DNA from 2 places in the Embleya sp. NPDC056575 genome. Region 2 is predicted to be linked to the other one. Evidence: riboswitches for the same ligand, from Rfam matches in the RefSeq annotation. Region 2 holds a riboswitch; the other holds the start of a gene.
What was found. Region 2 has a riboswitch for glycine ahead of gcvT (glycine cleavage system aminomethyltransferase GcvT). Riboswitches for the same ligand answer to the same signal wherever they lie in the genome.
Positions count from the first base shown of each region.

Region 1 (5,658 bases), on a different contig from region 2:
GTCTGCCCGCAACCGGTTCCGACGGCGGCTCGTGGCCGGAGCCGGGGTCGACCCGGGGTCCTTGCGCCCGCGGTCCCGATACAGTCCGAGCGGCACCGGCTACGCGCGACGACTCGGAGTTTTGTCCCCATGGGCATTGGCGACACTGGCGACACCCCTCGGCCCGGTCGCCCGCGTGACCCGCGCACCGACGAGTCGATCCTGGCCGCGGCCCGCGAACTGGTCGCCGAGCAGGGGTACAACCGGGTCAGTATCGACGCGGTCGCCCGCCGCGCGGGGGTGACCAGGCCGACCGTGTACCGCCGCTGGCCGTCGAAGGCGCACCTGGTGCACGAGGCGGTGTACCCGGCCCGCGAGATGAGCTTTCGGCCGCTGCCGCACGAGGACTTCGCCACCGGCGTGTCGCGCTTCGCCGAGGCCGCGCTCGACTCCTTCCGCCGCCCGGAGACCGCGGCGGCGGTGCCCGGGCTGCTCGCCGAGTACCGCGACCAGCCCGAGCTGAAGGATCTGCTCGTGGCCCGGATGGATCCGGTCCGGGCGATCTTCCGGGCCTTCGTCGCGGACGCGATCGCGCGCGGCCAGGCCCGCCCGGACCTGGACGCGGATCTGCTGTTCGAATCGCTCAGCGGCGCGTTGATGTTCGGCGTCCTGGGCAGCGACCTGGCCGCCAAGCCCGGCTTCGCCGCCTCGGTGGCCCGCCTGCTGACATACGGCGCGGCCCGCCCCTGAGCGGTGGCTCGGGGACGGGCCGCGCGGGCGCCGCGGATCAGTTGGCGCCGTACGCCTCGATCGGCGGGCAGGAGCAGACCAGGTTGCGGTCGCCCTGGGCGCCGTCGATCCGACGCACCGGCGGCCAGTACTTCTCGGCCGGCACCACGCCGGCGGGGAAGACCGCCTCCTCGCGCGTGTAGGCGTGCGCCCACTCGCCGGCCAGCAGCGCGGCGGTGTGCGGGGCGTTCGCCAGCGGGTTGTCGTCGGCCGGCAGGTCACCCGAGGCGACCCGGTCGATCTCGCCCTTGATCGCGATCATCGCGTCGCAGAACCGGTCGATCTCGTGCAGGTTCTCGCTCTCGGTCGGCTCGATCATCAGCGTGCCCGGCACCGGGAAGGACATCGTCGGCGCGTGGAACCCGTAGTCGATCAGCCGCTTGGCCACGTCGTCCACGCTGACGCCGGTGGCCTTGGTGATCCCGCGCAGGTCGATGATGCACTCGTGGGCGACCAGGTCGTTCGGACCGGTGTAGAGCACCGGGAAGTGCGGCGCGAGCCGCCTGGCGATGTAGTTGGCGCCGAGCACGGCCACCTGGGTGGCCTCCTTGAGCCCCTCCGGGCCCATCAGGCGCAGGTAGGTCCACGGGATCGGCAGGATCGCCGCGGAGCCCCACGGGGCCGCCGAGATCGGTCCCACGCCCGTCTCCGGGCCCGCGGTGGGCTGGAGCGGGTGGTTGGGCAGGTACGGCGCCAGGTGCGCGCGCACCGCGACCGGGCCGACGCCGGGACCGCCGCCGCCGTGCGGGATGCAGAAGGTCTTGTGCAGGTTCAGGTGCGAAACGTCGGCGCCGATCGCGCCGCCGGGCTGGGCCAGGCCGACCAGCGCGTTCAGGTTCGCCCCGTCCACGTACACCTGGCCGCCGGCCTCGTGGATCGCCGCGCACACCTGCTCGATGCCCTCCTCGAACACGCCGTGCGTGGACGGGTAGGTCACCATCAGCACCGCGAGGGTGTCCCGGTACTGCTCGATCTTCGCGTGCAGGTCGGCCAGGTCCACGTCGCCGTTCTCACCGGTCTTGACCACCACCACGCGCATCCCCGCCATCACGGCGCTGGCCGCGTTGGTGCCGTGCGCGGAGGAGGGGATCAGGCACACGTCGCGCGCGGTGTCGCCGTTGGCGTGGTGGTACGCGCGGACCGCGAGCAGCCCGGCGAGTTCGCCCTGGGAGCCGGCGTTGGGCTGGAGCGAGACCTTGGCGTAGCCGGTGATCCGGGCCAGCGAGTCGGCCAGCCCGTCGATCAACTCCAGGTAGCCCGCCGCCTGGTCGACCGGCGCGAAGGGGTGCATGTTCGCGAACTCGGGCCAGGTGATCGGCTCCATCTCGACCGTGGCGTTGAGCTTCATCGTGCACGAGCCGAGCGGGATCATGCCCCGGTCCAGCGCGTAGTCCTTGTCCGCGAGCCGGCGCAGGTAGCGCAGCATGTCGGTCTCGGAGCGGTGCGTGTGGAAGACCGGGTGGGTCAGGAACTCGGTGTCGCGCAGCAGCCCCGAGGGCAGCGCGTCGGCGGTCTCGGCGTCGAGCGCGGCCACGTCACCGCTCACCCCGAACGCGCCCCAGACCGCCTCGACGTGCGCCCGCAGCGTGGTCTCGTCACACGTGATCGCCACGTGGTCCGCGTCCACCGGACGCAGGTTGACGCCGGCCGCGCGGGCCGCCGCGAGCACCTGCTCGGCCCGACCCGGCACCCGGGCGGTGACCGTGTCGAAGAAGTCGCCGTGCACCACCTCGACGCCGCCCGCCCGCAGCCCGCCCGCCAGCACGGCCGCGTAGCGGTGCGTGCGGCGCGCGATCGAGGCGAGGCCGTCCGGCCCGTGGTAGACCGCGTACATCCCGGCCATCACCGCGAGCAGCACCTGCGCGGTGCAGATGTTGCTGGTCGCCTTCTCCCGGCGGATGTGCTGCTCGCGGGTCTGCAGCGCGAGCCGGTACGCGGGCGCGCCGTCGGCGTCCACCGACACCCCCACCAGGCGGCCCGGCATGCTGCGGGTCAGCTTCTCGCGGACCGCCAGGTAGCCCGCGTGCGGGCCGCCGAAGGCCATCGGCACCCCGAACCGCTGGGTGGTGCCGACCGCGATGTCGGCGCCCATCGTGCCGGGCGCGCGCAGCACGGTGAGCGCGAGCAGGTCGGCGGCGACCGCCACCAGGGCGCCCTGCGCGTGCGCGGCCTCGATCACCGGGGTCAGGTCGCGGACCAGACCGTCGGTGCCCGGGTACTGGAGCAGCACCCCGAAGCAGCCGCCCTCGGGCAGCCCCTCGGCGGTGTCGGCGACCACGACCTCGATGCCCAGCGCCCGCGCGCGCGTGCGCACCACGGCGATGGTCTGCGGCAACGTGGCCGCGTCCACGACGAACACGTCGCTCTTGGCCCGTCCGGCCCGGCGGGCCAGCGTCATCGCCTCGGCGGCGGCGGTGGACTCGTCGAGCAGCGAGGCGCCGGCCACGTCCAGGCCGGTCAGGTCGGTGACCACGGTCTGGAAGTTGAGCAGCGCCTCCAACCGGCCCTGGGAGATCTCCGGCTGGTAGGGCGTGTAGGCGGTGTACCAGGCCGGGTTCTCCAGCACGTTGCGGGTGATCACCGGCGGGGTGAAGGTGCCGTGGTAGCCGAGCCCGATCATCGAGGTCAGCACGGTGTTGCGGGAGGCCAGCTCGCGCAGTTCGGCCAGCACCTCGGCCTCGGTGCGCGCGGCCGGCAACTCGAAGCCCGCGAGCGCGCGGATCGCGGCGGGCACCGCCGCGTCGGTCAGCTCGTCCAGGGACCCGTAGCCGATCGCGGCGAGCATCTTCGCCTGTTCGTCGGTGTCCGGACCGATGTGCCGGCCGGTGAACGGCGACGCGGCCTCCAGGCCGGTCAACGAGCCGGGGCCGGAGGGGAGTACGGCGTGAGCACGCGTCGGGGCAGGGGTGCGCGGTGTCATCGCGAAAGGCCTCCTGGATCGCTCCTGGACGGACACGCGGGTCGCGCGCCCACCGGCCTCCCCCTCTGTCATCGGTACCTGAGAGCTTCACCCCGCCCGGAACACCGGCGGGGCCGGTCCCACGAACGCGATTTGCACCGTCGGCGAGGATCCGACCCGACTCGGCGAGCCACGTGCGGATCCTGCTTTCCAGAGTGCCCACGACCACGCGGTACGGGTGCCTGAGAGATTCCGGGGAGGAGTTGCTCCTTCGGCGCCTCGTGCGGACGACACGAGAACTCTCCCGCGCGAACGTAATGGGCGGCTTCAACGGTATCAGCGTGGCATCGGATGCGGACGGGACGCCAGGCCGGAGGGGTGCGGGTTGTCAGGTCGACGGGGGCGGCGGAGGCGGCGGGCCGGGGTCGGCGGACCCGGCGGACCGGTCGCCCGGGCCGCCCGTGCCCGGCAGGGGCAGCGGCTCCCCCGGGCGCAGCGCCGGGTCGGCGAGCGCGAACGTGCGCACCCGGCCCGGTTTTCCGCCCGGGACCTCGAACCGCACCGTGACGCGGCCGACGCCGCTGCCCTGGACCCAGCCGGGGCCGAAGTCCTCGTGGACCACGTCCTGGCCGGGGGACCAGGAGACCCGCTCGGGGCCGGCCTCGACGGGCTCCTCCCCCGTCGGCCCCGTGTCGTCGTCCTCCGGCTCCTCCGCCGGCGTGTCGGCGGCGCCGAACAGGTCCTGCTGGGCGAAGTCGGCCAGGCCGCTGACGCCCACCCCGAGCAGCCGCACCCCGCCCGTGACGTCCACCTGGGCGGCCAGGCGGCGGATCGTCTCGCGCACCACGCCCGGGTCGTCGGTGGGGCCGCGCAGCGTCTCCGAACGGGTGAGCGTGCTGAAGTCGTAGCGGCGCAGCTTCAACACGATGGTGCGGCCGGAGCGGCCGGCCGCGCGCAGCCGCTCCACGCAGCGGATCGAGAGGCGGTCCAATTCCCTGGTGATCCGCTCGCGGTCGACCAGGTCGGTGGCGAAGGTGTCCTCGACCGACACCGACTTGGCGTCCCGGTCGGCCACCACCGGACGCGCGTCCAGGCCCGCGGCCAGGACGTGCAGGCCGTGTCCGTGCGCCTGGCCCAACAGGCGCACCAGTTCGCTCTCGTCCACCGCGGCCAGGTCGGCGACGGTGTCCAGGCCGGCCCGGCGCAGCACGTCGCCGGTGGCCGGGCCGACCCCGGGCAGCGCGCGCACCGGGAGCGGGTCGAGCATCGCCCGTTCGCTGCCGGGCACCACGACGCACAACCCGTCGGGCTTGTCCGCCTCGGAGGCGATCTTGGCCAGCAGTTTGGAGGTGGCCGCGCCGACCGAGCAGGTCAGGCCGGTGGCGGCGTGGATGTCGGCGCGCAGGCGCACGGCGATCTCGGTGACCCGGGCGGTGTCCAGGGCGTCGCCGTGCGGGCCCGCGTCCAGGTCGATGAACGCCTCGTCCAGGCTGAGCGGTTCGACCAGCGGGGACAACCGGTGCAGCAGCTCCATCACGGTGTCGCTGACCTGCCGGTACAGGCCGAAGCGGGGGCTGAGGAAGGCCGCGTTGGGGCAGCGCCGGCGGGCCTCGCCGATGGACATCGCGGAGCGTACGCCGAAGACCCGGGCCTCGTAGGAGGCGGTGGCCACCACACCCCGGGCGCCGATGCCGCCCACGATCACCGCCTTGCCGGCCAGGCTGGGCTTGGCGACCTGCTCGACCGACGCGTAGAACGCGTCCATGTCGAGGTGGAGGATGCCCGGCGCCTGTCTCACACCGCGCAATCATGACGCACCGGTCCGACATCCCCGGTGAACGATCGTTCGGGCGCGCCGAAGCGAGGCACCGGGCGTCGGCCGGTCGCCCCGGCGGTCAGTCCTCCAGGGCGCGCCGGATCGCGTCGCTGGGGCGCGTGGTCGCCCGGGGGTCCGGCTTGAACACGATCGTTCCGGTCGCCTTGATCGCGGC
Region 1 covers NZ_JBHTVA010000048.1:28,896-34,553, forward strand. Annotated here, with positions in the region: gene ACFRCG_RS31950 (TetR/AcrR family transcriptional regulator) at 130-729, shown strand; gene gcvP (aminomethyl-transferring glycine dehydrogenase) at 767-3,688, opposite strand; glycine riboswitch at 3,888-3,984, opposite strand; gene ACFRCG_RS31960 (DNA polymerase IV) at 4,056-5,465, opposite strand; gene ACFRCG_RS31965 (vancomycin high temperature exclusion protein) at 5,563-5,658, opposite strand, start outside.
Region 1: it holds a riboswitch for glycine, as region 2 does, so the genes downstream of both, gcvP (aminomethyl-transferring glycine dehydrogenase) here and gcvT (glycine cleavage system aminomethyltransferase GcvT) in region 2, are expected to answer to the same signal.

Region 2 (5,658 bases):
ACTCGCGCCGCCGAAGCTGCCGGTCGGGATGTTCAGCACCGGGTCGAGCAGGTCGTCGTGGTACTCGGTGGGTCCACCGCCGATCACGTCGGTGATGAGCGGCGCGAAGATCGCGATGAGCACCATGACGATGATCACCACGCCACCGGCCATCGCGACCCTGTCGCGGCGGAATCGGGCCCACGCGATCTGACCCAGCGACCGACCCTCGATGCGTGCGCCGGCTGCCTCGGCGATCGCCTCGGGGTGCGCCTCTCGGGCCACACCGGTGGTCTCGATCGGTGCCGTCATGGATCGACCCTCCCCGCTCACGGATGCGACGGCGGCTCGGGATCGCCGCGTCCCGTCGCCATACCCGGCATTGCGATCCCGATGATCTTCGGGATCTGTCGTCCGGGTGAGACTCCTCCGTGACGCGGGTCACGAACAGGGGTGGAGGAATACCTTTACTGAACCGTGATTACGCAGACACGATTCACTGGTTGATCCGCGTAGATCGGTCACGAAATCACAACAAGGCAGCGGTTGATGACGTGACGTCAGTTTTTTGGGGGCATCACTGCCTGTTGCCCCGGCTCGCCACGTTCCGCCGATCTTCGCTCACTGCGCGTGGTGTGTGCCCGCGGCGGCCGGGTGAATCACCGTGCGGGACGGGCGCCTTCGTCGGGCATGTCGATCACCGGCCCTGGCGGGCGGCCTCGTCGAGCATGTCGATGCCGATGAACGGCCGGGTGTGCTCGCGCATCCACGCGGCGATCGGGTCGAAGGGGTCGTCGAGCGCGACCGAGGAGAGCGTCAGACCGGGCGGCGCGGCGGCCGACGCGCGGGCCATCGCGTCCCGCATACGCTGCATCGTGGCGGGCTGATTGTCCGTCAGGCGCAGTCCGATCACGAGGCGTTCGGGGCCGACGGTGGGGCGTACCCAGGCCCGGTGGGCGGCGCGCACCACCTGGGTCTGGAACAGCTGACCGCCGAGCAGGGAGTAGAACGCCGGGTCCCACAAGGTGGGTTCGCCGACCTCCAGGGGGCCGGCCATCAGTCGGTCCAGACCGCCGACGATGCGGCGCAGGTCGAGGTAGGGCACGCCGACGCCGCCGCCCTGGGCGTGCGGATTCAGCCACAGACCCCAGCGGTCGGTGTACAGCGAGGACGCGATCTCGGGGACCGGACAGATCTCGAACGAGCGGTCCCAGCCACTGAGACGCAGCTGTTCCTCGGACGTGAACGCCGGCGCGTAGCGCCATCCGGCCACGTCCATGTTCCCGTACTGCGCGTCCGGGCTGCCGGGTTGCCCCTGCCACAACAACATCCACACGGGCGCGCCGACGAGCGCCTGCAACAGCCGCTCGTAGGCGTCGTAGCGCCCGGGGGCCACCTGGCTCAACGCCTGCTCGACCTGGTTCACGACGTCCTCCCCGAACCCCATGTATCTCGACACCGACGCCGGCCGCGGCCGGACGGGCTCAGCGCTGGTCGGCCCGCAGATAGAACGGCTGGGTCCGCTCCAGCATCCAGTCCCCCACAGGATCCTGCGCCACGTCCAGAAGCACCACGTTGACCGGCCACGGGCACGCGGCGCGGCCGAGCGCGCGCTCCAGGGCGCCGACCGCGGCCAGCCGGTCCTCCTCCTGCCACCGGTCCAGTTCGACGCCGACGAACAGGACCGGCGGATCGGACTCGACCTCGCCCAGGCCGCGCCGGGCGCTGAGCACCACGGGGACGTGGATGAACTCGGCGGCGGCGGCGATCAGGAAGTCCATCGGCTCCTGGTCGGGCTCGTACAGCCGCACCCGTGCGCCGCGGTGGGCCGCACCTGGCAACCGGGCCAGCTCCAGCACACCCGGCGGCGGGATCGGGATGCCCGCCTCGCCGCCCGGGTTGACCACGATGCCGATGTGCGGCGGCAGCCCTCGGGCGAACTCGCGCATCGGCGCCACGGTGCCCGCCATCGGCCCCGCGAGCCGGCGGAACTGCTCCTCCGAGGAGAACACCGGCACGTACGGCAGACCGTCGATCTCGGCGGTGGGCAGGGTCAGTTCGGTGTCGGCGGCGCTGCCTCCCTCGGGCAGCGGCACCCACACGTCCGCCTCGGCGAGGGCCTCGAACAGGGCCTCGGCCCGGGACGGGTCGCGCATCGCCGCGACGAGCGCGCTCTCCACGGGATTGGCCGGGAACGGCATGGTGGTGCTCCTCTTGGTGTCCGGCGCAGTTTACGACTTGCCCGCGTCCCGCCGTCGGGACTGTCCGGGTAGGGGGTCTGCGAAAACGATCCGGCGCAGTTGCCGCGCGGCCGGGCGGTCGAGCAGTACACACGAGGTGAAGCCGCCCGGGGCGGAGGCGAGGGCGGGTCCGGCGTCCAGCCACGGGGCGAGCCGGGCGAGCAGCGCACGCCATTCCCGGTGGTGTCGGGCGAACACCGCGGTGGACACCCCGCGCCCGCGCGCACGTTGGCCGGAAAGCGCCTGATGGGCCGTGACGTCCAGGAGCAGCGCGTGTGCCGGGATGCCGCGCCGCCGGGCCGCGCGCACCAGTATCCGGCGCAGGATCGGATTGCGGCCGCTGTCGTGCACGACCACCGCGCCGGGGCCGCGCAGCGCCCGGGCCACCTCGCCGTAGTGCGACAGCCGCACCAGCGGTCGGTAGGCCCGGTACGGCAGCCGCCCCACCCGCATCGCCCAGCGGGCCCGGACCAGGTCGGCGTCCAGGACCGCGACCGCGGGCCCGGCGGCGACCACCCGGGCCAGGAGCGTGCTCTTGCCCGCGCCCGGCAGGCCGGTCACCACGAGCACGCACGAGGCCGGGTAGGACAGCACGTCCACCTGCCGGACCCCGTCCCGCTCCCCCGCCCGATGCCGCTCCTCCCGCAGGTCGTGCACGGACCGGGGGGTCAACACGCCGCCCGCCGCGGCGCCGGTATGCGCCCCCGCCGAATCCGTCTCCACGAATCCTCCCCTGATGTCCCGAACCCACGTGCCCTGCGCATGGTGTCGTACCGAGGGCGCGAGCGGGCGCCGGCGCTCCCCGGCCCCGGCGGGGGATTGACGACACGCGCTAGCATGCCGGGCACAACCACATAACGGCCGTCGACCCCACGCGGGAGAGTCCTCGCCATCGAGCGGGGCGCCGAAGGAGCAACTCCTCCCCGGAATCTCTCAGGCACCGATACCGCATGGGTCAGGCACTTCTGGAAAGCAGGCGCACCGTCGGTGCGGCTCACCCACGGTGCAAATCCCGGTCCGACGCGGCAGCGGCGGACGGGATGAAGCTCTCAGGTTCCGATGACAGAAGGGGAGGGCACCCCACTTTTCGACCGACTTTGGCCGAAAAGGGCTGAACGCCATGGCAGGGAGCCCCCTTTGTCCTCGAATTCGTTCTCGTACTCGTTCCGGTTCTTGATCCGGGGCCCGTCCTCGTTCCGGTACGGGCCGCAGCACCCGTCACCTTTCGTCGCACCTCGGGCCCGCGCCCGGGTCCGCGCCGTCCGGCATGCCCCGGACCGGTCCGCGCCCGCCGGGGGCTTCCGCCGGCGTCCCTTCGAAGGAGTCTTCGCATGACCACCGACCGCCGGACCCCGCTCGACGCCGTGCACGACGCGCTCGGGGCCACGATGACCGACTTCGCCGGGTGGCGGATGCCGCTGCGGTACGGGAGCGAGCGGGACGAGCACACCGCGGTGCGCACCACGGCCGGCCTGTTCGACCTCACCCACATGGGCGAGATCGAGGTCACCGGCCCGGATGCCGCCCGCGCGCTCGACCACGCCCTGGTCGGTTTCGTCTCGAAGATCGGGATCGACCGAGCCCGGTACACGATGATCTGCACCGAGGAGGGCGGCATCGTCGACGACCTGATCGTGTACCGGCTCGGCGAAGAGCACTTCGTGGTGGTGGCCAACGCGTCCAACGCCGACGTGGTGGCGGGCAGCCTGAAGCACCGCGCGAGCGACTTCGACGCCACGGTGCGCGACGCGTCCGAGGAGTACACGCTGCTCGCCGTGCAGGGGCCCGCGTCGACGGAGATCGTCGGTTCGCTGACCGACGCCGACCTGCCCGCGCTCAAGTACTACGCGATCCTGCGCACCGAGGTCGCGGGCGTACCGGTGCTGCTCGCCCGCACCGGCTACACCGGCGAGGACGGCTTCGAGCTGTTCGCCGCGCCCGGCGACGCGGTCGCGCTGTGGGACGCGCTGCTGGCCGCGGGCAAGCCGCACGGGCTGGTGCCGGCCGGCCTGTCCTGCCGGGACACGCTGCGCCTGGAGGCGGGCATGCCGCTGTACGGCCACGAGCTGACCCGGGACACCACGCCGTACGAGGCCAACCTGGGCCGGGTGGTCCGGCTGGACAAGCCCGAGGACTTCGTCGGCCGCGAGGCGCTGGCCGCGGCGGAGGCGGACGTGCGCCGCACGCTGGTCGGGCTGACCTCGCCGGGCAAGCGGGTCCCGCGCGCCGGCTACCCGGTGGTGGACGCGGACAGCGGCGAGCGGGTCGGCGAGGTCACCTCCGGCGCGCCGTCGCCGACGCTCGGCATGCCGATCGCGATGGCCTACGTGGCGGCGGAGCGGGCCGAACCGGGCACCCGGCTGGCGGTGGACATCCGCGGCAAGGCCGAGCCGGTCGAGGTGGTGGCGCTGCCGTTCTACAAGCGCGGCTGAGCCGAACCCCTTCCTATATCACCGGAAAACGTCCCAAATCATCCTGAGGGACGGACTTACCTCATTCGAATGGAGAATGGACCCGTGCACGCACCCCAGCACCTGCGCTACAGCAAGGAACACGAGTGGCTCGACGAGGCGGCCTCCCCCGCCGTCGTGGGCATCACGCAGCACGCGGCCGAGGCGCTCGGCGACGTGGTGTTCGTCGAGCTTCCCGAGGTCGGCCGGGTGGTCGTCGCCGGTGAGCCGTGCGGCGAGCTGGAGTCCACGAAGTCGGTCAGCGACATGTACGCGCCGGTCTCCGGCGAGGTCGTCGAGATCAACGACGCCGTCGTCGAGGACCCGGCCCTGGTGAACTCCGACCCCTTCGGGGCGGGCTGGCTGTTCAAGGTGCGCATCGACGGCGAGGCCGAGGGCCTGCTGTCGGCCGACGAATACGCCGCGTTCTGCGGCGAATGATCGAGATCGACCCGATCGAGGAGCTGACAACCGTGACGATCCTGGACCGTCCCCTGGGCGAGGTGGACCCGCAGGTCGCCGCCGCCGTCGCCGACGAGCTGCACCGCCAGCAGAACACCCTGGAGATGATCGCCTCCGAGAACTTCGCCCCCGTGGCGGTGCTGGAGGCGCAGGGCTCCGTTCTGACCAACAAGTACGCCGAGGGCTACCCCGGCCGGCGCTACTACGGCGGCTGCGAGCACGTCGACGTGGTCGAGCAGCTCGCCATCGACCGGGTCAAGGAGCTGTTCGGCGCCGAGGCCGCCAACGTGCAGCCGCACTCGGGCGCGTCGGCCAACGCCGCCGCGATGTTCGCGCTGCTCTCCCCCGGCGACACGATCCTCGGCCTGGACCTGGCCCACGGCGGCCACCTCACCCACGGCATGCGGATCAACTTCTCCGGCAAGCTCTACAACGTGGTCGCCTACCACGTCGACGAGAAGACCCACCGCGTCGACATGGAGGAGGTCGAGCGGCTCGCCAAGGAGCACCGGCCGAAGCTGATCATC
Region 2 covers NZ_JBHTVA010000046.1:80,738-86,395, forward strand. Annotated here, with positions in the region: gene ACFRCG_RS31440 (ABC transporter permease) at 1-291, opposite strand, end outside; gene ACFRCG_RS31445 (enhanced serine sensitivity protein SseB C-terminal domain-containing protein) at 677-1,405, opposite strand; gene ACFRCG_RS31450 (enhanced serine sensitivity protein SseB) at 1,464-2,180, opposite strand; gene ACFRCG_RS31455 (AAA family ATPase) at 2,211-2,942, opposite strand; glycine riboswitch at 3,085-3,178, shown strand; gene gcvT (glycine cleavage system aminomethyltransferase GcvT) at 3,551-4,651, shown strand; gene gcvH (glycine cleavage system protein GcvH) at 4,736-5,110, shown strand; gene glyA (serine hydroxymethyltransferase) at 5,107-5,658, shown strand, end outside.